Regions from separate parts of the Pseudoalteromonas sp. SR45-6 genome, predicted to be linked through region 2. Evidence: predicted binding sites of a transcription regulator. Region 2 holds the regulator's gene; each other region holds the start of a gene.

Region 1 (3,287 bases), on a different contig from region 2:
GATATTAATAATGAAGCTGAGTTAGTTGAGCGTTTTGATGACGTGTTTGATGAGACGCTTATTAAACAGATTGTTGATTCAAATATCGATACTGACTGGGATAAAGTAGGTTGGCGCGGCATTATGCTAAATAGCGGTGTCGTTTGGGTAGATACGGATGGGAAAATCATCGGTATCAATTACCAAACAGCTAAAGAACAATTGCTGGCTAAAAATTTAATAGCAGCTGATAAGCAAGCGCTTCACCCAAGTATTAATGCTTTTGTAGAGCCTATTTTAGATTGGCAAACAGCTAAATACCGTATTCGCATTGATGACTTAGGTGATGGAAACTTCCGCTATGCGTCGTGGAGCAATGATAAAAAAACCAGCGATAAGCCAGATATAGTCTTACTAAAAGGTGAGATCGAATTTGAGGGCAGTGGCGGTAATCATAGTTACACATTTAAAAACGGCCGTTACAGCTACGTATTACAAGTTACAGTGATTGGCTGTGATACCTCACCACCAGGTTGGCTTGAAGTATATAAAGATGGTAAGCGTATTTTGTCTCAGGATATTATCAACACTGGAAGTTAAAAGTTAATTATCTTAGATGCAAAAAGGGGAGGGTTCTCCCCTTAAATATAGGGCGCTATTTTATTAAATACGCGCTTTAACAAACGCAGCAATTGCGTCGTCTTGGCAATGTGCGAAAAAGCACTCTTGAAAACGTGGTCCGCCAATCGCTTGTTTAATCAGCTCAGGATCAATAGCTTCAAGTGCGCTTAAGTAATCTTTAGCAACATCCACTTTTAGTTGATTTAAAATACCTGCATTTGTTACTTGTGACTCTTTACGTTCTGCTGGATACCCTTGGCCTTTTTCGCCGGTAAATGCTTTTTCAAATATATATTTAATATTTAACTCAGCGCCCCAGCCAAAGCCTTTTGCATAGGGTAAAGCGAGTGCATTACCATTGTTTATTTGTGCAAATAGGTAAGCATCTGATGGATCAATACAATAACCACAGCTCACACCAGGAAACGCATTGCTCGCCATGAGTGCGCCTTGACCTGTGCCACAACCGGTCACTACAAAATCTACCGCTTTAGAGTTGAGCAGTAAGCTTGCGATAATTCCTAGGTGAATATAGGTTAGTCGATGATCGTTATCGCCATCCATACCCACATTAAATACTTGGTGATTTTGTGCATTAGCAACAGTGTTAAGCTGTTCAAGTACTATTGGGTTTTTTGCCGCTTGACTGAATTCGTTCATTAATGCGATTTTCATTTGACTCTACCAATTTTGTTAACGTTGAGTTGATTCTACATACCAATGCTACCGGTGGCAAATGTTGTTATCTATTAAATATTAGTATTTGTGTAAGTTGCTAGAGGTTAGGAAGTACCATAGGAGCTTTGAGTTTAACTTCAGTATGAAAGCAGCTATTTGAGTTTAAAAATAAAAAACCGCCTGCTCAGGCGGTTTTGTAGTTACCTAGCGTTTTTGATTAATGGCCTTTTTCAAACTCATCAACTTCACGCTCAGCTTCTTCTTTCGATTTACCGTATGCTTGTTGAATTTTACCAACCAGCTCTTTACGGCTACCTTCAATTTTATCTAAATCACCGTCAGTAAGATCGCCCCATTTACGTTGCGCTTTACCTTTAAGTTCTTTCCAATTACCTTCGATACGATCACTGTTCATAATTCGCTCCTTATAATGTCGGTTTGTGAATTTACTTTCAGTTATAAAGTAGCAAGGCTTGTACCAAAATTAAATTATAACTTTATTATTAATAATCAATTGGTTAATGTTTTTATTATTTAGAGATGAGTTTTTAATAGATTATAAGCTAAAAAATCTACGCAACGGTCTGTAATTATTGCAAACACTCAATAATCACCGATTTTATGAATCTGATTTACTGCAGTTTTTTGTTACAATATCGGCAATGCAATTTAGGATAAATAGCTGTGCTGCCGGTTCAAGAAATATATCATCAACTCGTTACTACATTACAAAGTGATCCGATTACCTTACTACAAGCGCCGCCGGGTGCGGGTAAGTCAACATGGTTACCATTGCAGTTGATGCGCGACGGGCACTTTAAGCACATTGTCATGCTTGAGCCGCGTCGCTTAGCTGCACGTAATATTGCCAACTATTTAGCACAGTGCCAAAACGAAACCGTAGGGCAAAGCGTTGGTTTACGTATCAGGCAGGAAACCAAAGTCAGTGTTAATACCCGCCTTGAAATTGTTACCGAGGGCATGCTCACGCGTATGCTACAAAACGACCCAGAGCTCAGTGGCGTTGACCTACTGATATTTGATGAATTTCATGAGCGCTCTATTGCGGCCGATACCGCATTAGCGTTTGCATTAGAATCTCAAGCTGCACTGCGTGATGATTTAACGATTTTATTGATGTCGGCAACCCTTGATAGCGAACGCTATCAGCAGTTTTTTGATTGTTCAATTATTAGTTCCCACGGGCGTAGCTTTCCCATCGATGAAATTTACATACCCATTAAAGATGAAAGCCGCTGGCTTGACGCTATGGCCAGTATTATCAAACAAGCTTTAGTTGAACAAACAGGCAGTGCGTTAGTTTTTTTGCCCGGTCAATATGAGATCAACCGCGTACAACAAGCGCTGTCAGATTTGCCTGCAAATTGCCATGTAGTTACTCTGTTTGGTGAACAAGATAAAGCATCTCAACAAGCTGCAATTGCCCCTGCGGCAAAAGGTACTCGTAAAGTGGTGCTGACCACCAATGTTGCCGAAACTAGCTTAACCATTGAAGGTATTCGTATTGTGGTTGATAGTGGCAAGCGCCGCGCTGCTAGTTTTAATTTAAAAACTGGCGTTACTGAACTCACCACACAAAGTATTTCTCGCTCATCGGCAATTCAACGAGCTGGGCGGGCTGGGCGTATTGAGCCCGGTGTAGTTTATAGGCTTGGTTCAAAACAAACCTTTGAGCGGCGTAATAGCCATGATGCGCCAGAAATTTTAAGTGCTGATATTAGCCAATTATTATTGGAGGCAAAATTCTGGGGCGCGGAGTTAACTGATCTAAGCTTGTTAGATAGTCCAACAGCACAACAAATACAGCAAGCAACAAAATTACTGCAAATGTTAGAGGCGCTCGATAATAACAATAAATTGACCCCCCTCGGTACACGTATGCTAAGTTTTGGCGCGGATATTCGCCTAGCGCACATGCTAATTAAAGCGCAGCAACTCGAACCTCAGATGCCAGGTATTTATACATTAGCGGCGTATTTAATTGCGTT
Region 2 (3,287 bases):
TGCACAGTCGCGCACGGTTAGGGATTGGCTACCTGCCACAAGAATCATCCATCTTCCGTAAATTAACTGTTTATCAAAACCTGATGGCTATTTTAGAAACTCGTAAAGAGCTGAATAAACAAGCCAGAGAAGAAGCGCTCGACAGCTTACTTGATGAGTTTAGCATTCAACATATCCGCGACAGCCAAGGTATGGCATTATCTGGCGGTGAACGTCGTCGAGTTGAAATTGCACGCGCTTTAGCCGCAAACCCAAAATTTATCTTACTTGATGAGCCTTTTGCTGGCGTTGATCCTATTTCAGTGTTAGATATAAAGAAGATTATTGAACACCTTAAAAACCGTGGTATTGGCGTGCTTATTACCGACCACAATGTACGAGAAACCCTTGATGTTTGTGAAAAAGCCTACATAGTTTCTCATGGGGAGTTAATTGCATCAGGTACCCCTGAGCATGTACTCGCCGACCAAACAGTCCGCGATGTTTACCTGGGCGAGCAATTTAGGCTATAAAGCCACGCTCGGCTAAGTATCTGCTAGACTTAACGATGATAACAATAAAAGGATTGTTAGAGATACATGAGGCAATCACTCCAGCTGCGCATGGGCCAGCAACTTACAATGACACCACAGCTGCAACAAGCAATTCGCTTATTGCAACTCAGTACATTGGATCTCCAGCAAGAAATTCAAGAAGCGCTCGACAGCAATCCATTGTTAGAGCTAGAAGAACATGAATATTCAGACGACACGGCTGGTAAAAACGAACAAAAACAAGATAACGATGACTTAACCGTTAGCGCATCAGCAGACGACAAGCCAAGCGAATATGAACAAGAAAGTAGCGAAGCATTAAGTAAAGAGACCTTAAGTGACGAAATGGCTATGGACGTCACCTGGGACGAATACATGAGTGCTGCGCCAAATACGTCATCTGGGCCAATGCCTGAAGATGAGTCAATTTATCAAGGTGCCTCAACTGAAACCTTGCACGAATATCTAATGTGGCAATTACAACTCACACCTTTTAGTCCAACCGATGAAGCCATTGCCATTGCGATTGTTGAAGCCGTTGACGATTCAGGTATTTTAACCTTGAGCTGCGAAGACATTGCAGAGAGCTTAAATCAAGGTAATAACGAAGAAGAAATCGAACTCGACGAAGTGCAAGCAGTGTTAAAACGCATTCAGTTGTTTGACCCTGTTGGTATTGCTGCGCGCAGCCTACAAGAATGTTTATGTATTCAATTAAATCAATTTGATCCTGCAACTCCTTGGATTAGCGAGACAAAAATGATTTTAACTGATCATATCGATTTATTAGCTAGTCGTGACTATCGCACTTTGATGAAAAAGACTAAGCTTAAAGAAGATGAACTAAAAGAAGTAATGACACTGATCCACAGCCTTAACCCAAAGCCTGCGGATACCATAGTACGCGAAGAATCAGAGTATGTTATTCCTGACGTTTCGGTGAAAAAAATTAAAGGTCGCTGGGTGGTTGAACTCAATCCAGACAGCATGCCAAAAATTAGAGTGAACAGCCAATATGCGGCGATGTCACGCTCTGTAAAATCAAGCACTGACAGCCAATTTATACGCTCGCATTTGCAAGAAGCTAAATGGTTTATTAAAAGCCTAGAAAGTCGTAACGAGACGTTACTCAAAGTAACCAACTGCATTGTTAAACAGCAGCAAGGATTCTTTGAGCATGGCCCTGAGGCCATGCGCCCTATGGTACTAAACGACGTTGCCGAAATGGTTGAGATGCACGAATCAACAATTTCTCGTGTAACCACCCAAAAATACATGCATACCCCTCGTGGTATATTTGAGTTAAAATATTTTTTCTCGAGCCATGTAAGTACTGAGAACGGCGGCGAATGCTCATCGACAGCCATTCGAGCATTGATCAGAAAATTGATCAGTGCAGAAAACTCAGCGAAACCATTGAGTGATAGTAAAATTGCAGATATATTGGCAGAGCAAGGTATCAAAGTAGCTAGACGGACTATTGCAAAATACCGCGAGTCACTGGCTATTCCACCGTCAAATCAACGTAAAAGTTTGATTTAAGGCGTAAAATCACAAGAGGAAAATGCTTATGCAACTAAATTTAACTGGTCGTCATGTAGAAATTACTGATTCATTAAGAGACTATGTAAACAATAAGTTTGCCAAGCTTGAAAGGCATTTTGATCATATCAATAATGTCCATGTCATTCTTGATGTAGAAAAGCTAAGCCAAAAAGCAGAAGCCACATTACATGTCAGTGGCGCTGAATTATTTGCCTCAACTGAGCACCAAGACATGTATGCAGCCATTGACGGACTAATCGACAAACTTGACCGTCAGGTAATTAAACACAAAGAGAAGCACGCTCGACACTAACACTATGAAATTAAGCTCACTTATTTGCCAGGACTGCAGTAAAGCTGCGGTCCTTTTTAATAGCAAAAAACGGATCATTGAATTTATCAGCCAATTGGCTCATGAACAACTTCCTCAGCTATCACAACAAGAAATCCTCAACGCACTACTGTCGAGAGAAAAACTAGGTAGTACGGGTATTGGTCGTGGTATTGCTATTCCTCATGGCCGTATGAGTGGTGTTGAAAACCCGCTAGCAATAATTATAGTGAGTGAATCACCGATTGATTTTGATGCGATAGATAATCGCCCAGTTGATATATTTGTAGCTCTCATCGTGCCAGATGGTGATAGCCAACTTCATTTGAAGACGTTAGCCACAATTGCTGATAAACTCAACGACAAAGATTTTTGTAAACAACTACGTAGCGCAAAAACAGACCAAGATTTGTATCACGTAATTGCTGCGCAATCGTAGCCAAATGAAGGAGAATTTACATGGAGTTAATCATCATCAGTGGGCGTTCTGGCTCAGGTAAATCTGTTGCTCTGCGTGTAGTAGAAGATCTTGGCTATTATTGTGTAGATAATATTCCGGTAAACTTATTACCTTCATTAGTGCGCAGTGTCTCTGATAATTATGACAAAATTGCCGTCAGTATTGATGTCCGTAATTTACCGAAAGAGCAGGAAGAATTTAACGATATTCTTGAATACTTGCCTGGTTTTGCAAATCCGACGCTATTTTATTTAGACAGTGATGATCAAACCCTGATCAAACGTTTTTCTGAAACTCGGCGCTTACATCCATTATCTTTGGACTCTTTGCCACTGGATTTAGCCATCAAGCAAGAAAAAGTATTACTTGATGTATTAACTACTCGCGCTGACTTTATACTTGATACCACTGATCTGAG
Region 3 (3,287 bases), on a different contig from region 2:
TGCAAGTTCTAATAGCTGAATGCTACTCGGATCAGCGACAATCGGCCCGTCAGTTTCTTTTTCCGGCTCAGGTAGATAGCGGCTTACCATATTAAGTAGCACTTCGGGCGCAAACGGTTTGGCCATATAGTCAATTGCCCCTAACCGCATAGCCTCAACAGCATCATCAATAGTCGCATACGCTGTCATCATTAAAACCGGTAGATCAGGGTAATTAAGATTAATGCTGCGCAGTAAATCAAGACCACTCATCGCGCCCATTTGCACATCGCTCACGACCAGCGAAAAGCTGTCTTTTTTAAGTAGCACCATAGCTTGCTCAGCACTGTCAGCCGCAACGCAATCTATTCCAGACATTTCAAGCGTATCAATCAAGGCTTCACGAAGCCCTGCATCATCTTCAACCACTAAAATCGTGTTGTTCATATTGCCTCCGCCGATGTTGACTTTGTACAAATAGGTAACAGTAAACTAAAGCAGGCTCCGCCTTGAGCATTGTTCGTTACTGCAACTCGTCCTTGGTGTGCATTTGCGACTGAACTAACTACCGCTAAGCCTAAACCTGTGCCTTGGCTTCGGGTAGTAAAAAATGGTTCAAATAATTTATCAAGTAAGCTTAAATCGACCCCAGGGCCATTATCACTTACAGTAATACACACTAGCTCGGGGTCACTCGCATCCCGCTGCGCACTTAATTGAACGAGTGCATTACTGCCAATGACTTGAATACTATTGTGAATAAGGTTTTGAATGGCACTGGCAAGCGCAGTTTTATTGCCCATTATCTCGATATCAGGCTCAGGTAAACTGACCTGAAGTTCACTATTATTAAGTGCGACCATAGCATCAGCGCCAGTTTTCACTTCAGTTAATAATTGCTGCATGGAAACATGTTCAACAACTTGCTGATCGCCACTTTTTGCGAACAACAACATATCGTTTACTTGGGTTTCGAGATCTTTTAAACGCGACATTAACTTAGTATGAAAATTGCCTCGCGAGCTTTCGGGTAACCGCTTTGAACCTAAATTAGCGGCATACAAAATCGCAGCAGACAGTGGTGTTCGCACTTGATGTGCCAAAGATGCCACCATTTTACCCAATGCACTTAAACGCTGCATATGTGCAACGCGTGTTTGTAGACGACGCGTTTCGGTTAAGTCAGTCATTAAGATTAATTGCCCTGGCTCTGGCGCTAATGCCGTTATTTCTAACTTAATTAAGCGTCCATCTTTTAGCGATACTTCATGGCCATCATCTTGTTGGGGCCGAAACGAGCGCTGGATCACACTGAACCACTTTTCACCTTCGAGTGGCTCCCCTAGCATGTCTGTTGCAATTTGATTAGCTTTAGCGATCAAACCGCGACCATCAAGCACCACAACACCCGCAGGCATTGTATCTACTAAATGACTTAACCAACTGGCTTGCTGGCGTAATTCACTTAACTCACCAATGTACTCTTCTTGCAGTAAACATGGGTTATACTGGGTCGCTGTGATAAATTGTGGTTTTAAGACATTAGCTAAGGCCATAATGCATTCTCGTTTACAGGATCTAACTAGCTAAATGCACAAATTGTACCAACAATTATATTGATTAATTTCATTTGCTTAGCGTATAAATAACGCGACAAAAAAATGACAAACTAAAATAAGCAAAGCAAGGAGACACTATGAATTCAACAAATTTATGTCGCTGCCCTTGGCTCGATACCAGTAAAGATGACTATGTTGCCTATCACGATGATGAATGGGGGATCCCAGTATATGATGACCAAACACTTTTTGAATTTATTACTCTGGAATCAGCACAAGCAGGATTAAGTTGGTATACGATTTTAAAGAAACGTGATGGCTATCGTCGTGCATTTTTGGATTTTGATGTAGAAAAAGTCGCACAAATGAACGAGCACGATGTTGAACGATTAATGCTTGATGAAACAATTATACGTAATCGTTTAAAAATTGTAGCAACTATAAATAACGCCAAACGTTTTATTGAAATTCAGCAAGAATTTGGCAGCTTCAGTAACTATCAATGGCAGTTTGTAGGTGGTAAGCCGTTAGTGAATGAGTTAGATAAACTTAGTGACTACCCTGCAATCACAGAGGCCTCAACTGCATTTGCAAAAGATTTAAAAAAACGGGGATTTAAGTTTTTAGGTCCAACCACAGTGTACGCCCATATGCAGGCCTGTGGTATGGTGAATGATCACAGTAATGATTGTTTTCGTAAAGCTGAGATTATTGAAAAATACTAGGTGAAAGGTGCTAGGTGCTAGAAAATCTTCTCTTTGCGCAATTAATCTTGTAGGCGCGGGTTTATCCCGCGCAATTAAAATGTATTCACAAAGAGGTTAAGAGTGCGCTGCGCTTATGAGGTAAAAAAAAGTATCAGATTTTAGGGTATTCGAAGCTCATTGCTCGAAGCCCGTGGCATTTTTTCTTCTCATTTACCCTCATTGTTTTCTCTTTGTGCAAAAAGTTTTTAGTGATTTATTCACTACAGCCCCCCCCGAATTAAAGATGGTGAGCGCGTCAGCAAGCTTAACGCCTATGGGTAATGACGAAGCCCATTCTAAAGGTGTAATTACCATCGTACTTGGTTAATTTCTGCCTAAAACCTGCTACCTGACACCTAAAACCTGCTCTTAGCTGTTAATCTCGTGATAGGTTATATTTTTTCATTTTTTCAACTAAGGTTGTGCGGCGTACACCCAAGATCTCCGCAGCACGCGCTACGACATAATCATAACGCTCTAAGGCCTGAGTGATCAGGCTAATTTCCAGCTCAGCTAAATAATCTTTTAGCTCAATCCCTTCGTCGGGTAAAAGGTCTGCTGATGGCTGAATTGCTTCAACTTCTGGCTCATCGTCGTAATCACTAAAACCAGTACTGAAAATATCATTGAAAGCATCACGCTCCATAAGCTCTTCGGGATATTGTGGTTCATAAGCATCAACTTCAATATAACGATATTTTGCTGGTAGATCGGGAATATCAACCACTTTATCTGGCAACATGATCACCATACGCTCAACTAAGTTCGCTAACTCGCGAATATTCCCCGGCCATGTGTGCTCTTTTAAACTATCAATTGCCCGCTCAGTAAACTTAGCGGTAGTACCACTTTGCTCATTAATACGGCGCATTAACTCTTTTAATAATAATGGAATATCATCAGCACGTTCTGCAAGAGATGGGTTTTCGATAGGAAAAACATTGAGTCGATAGTATAAATCTTCGCGGAAACTTCCTTGCTCTATCATTTGTTCAAGATCACG

Evidence for each region. Region 2 encodes sigma-54, which starts transcription at its own class of promoters, with help from an activator protein. Its sites were predicted from a motif close to GTTGGCACGNNNNTNGNNT; they were not measured.
Region 1: a site for sigma-54 is predicted at 1,743-1,761, ahead of H5158_RS20670 (CsbD family protein). Genes of this name have one in related genera too.
Region 3: a site for sigma-54 is predicted at 1,570-1,588, ahead of H5158_RS05845 (PAS domain-containing sensor histidine kinase). Genes of this name have one in related genera too.

What each region holds. Positions count from the first base shown of each region.
Region 1 is NZ_JACJDM010000075.1:2,254-5,540, reverse strand. It holds gene H5158_RS20680 (hypothetical protein) at 1-579, shown strand, start outside; gene H5158_RS20675 (RpiB/LacA/LacB family sugar-phosphate isomerase) at 643-1,275, opposite strand; gene H5158_RS20670 (CsbD family protein) at 1,496-1,693, opposite strand; gene hrpB (ATP-dependent helicase HrpB) at 1,963-3,287, shown strand, end outside.
Region 2 is NZ_JACJDM010000049.1:13,344-16,630, forward strand. It holds gene lptB (LPS export ABC transporter ATP-binding protein) at 1-512, shown strand, start outside; gene H5158_RS17660 (RNA polymerase factor sigma-54) at 579-2,075, shown strand; gene hpf (ribosome hibernation promoting factor) at 2,104-2,391, shown strand; gene ptsN (PTS IIA-like nitrogen regulatory protein PtsN) at 2,396-2,848, shown strand; gene rapZ (RNase adapter RapZ) at 2,869-3,287, shown strand, end outside.
Region 3 is NZ_JACJDM010000008.1:44,518-47,804, reverse strand. It holds gene H5158_RS05850 (sigma-54 dependent transcriptional regulator) at 1-426, opposite strand, end outside; gene H5158_RS05845 (PAS domain-containing sensor histidine kinase) at 423-1,535, opposite strand; gene H5158_RS05840 (DNA-3-methyladenine glycosylase I) at 1,676-2,263, shown strand; gene H5158_RS05835 (sigma-54 dependent transcriptional regulator) at 2,661-3,287, opposite strand, start outside.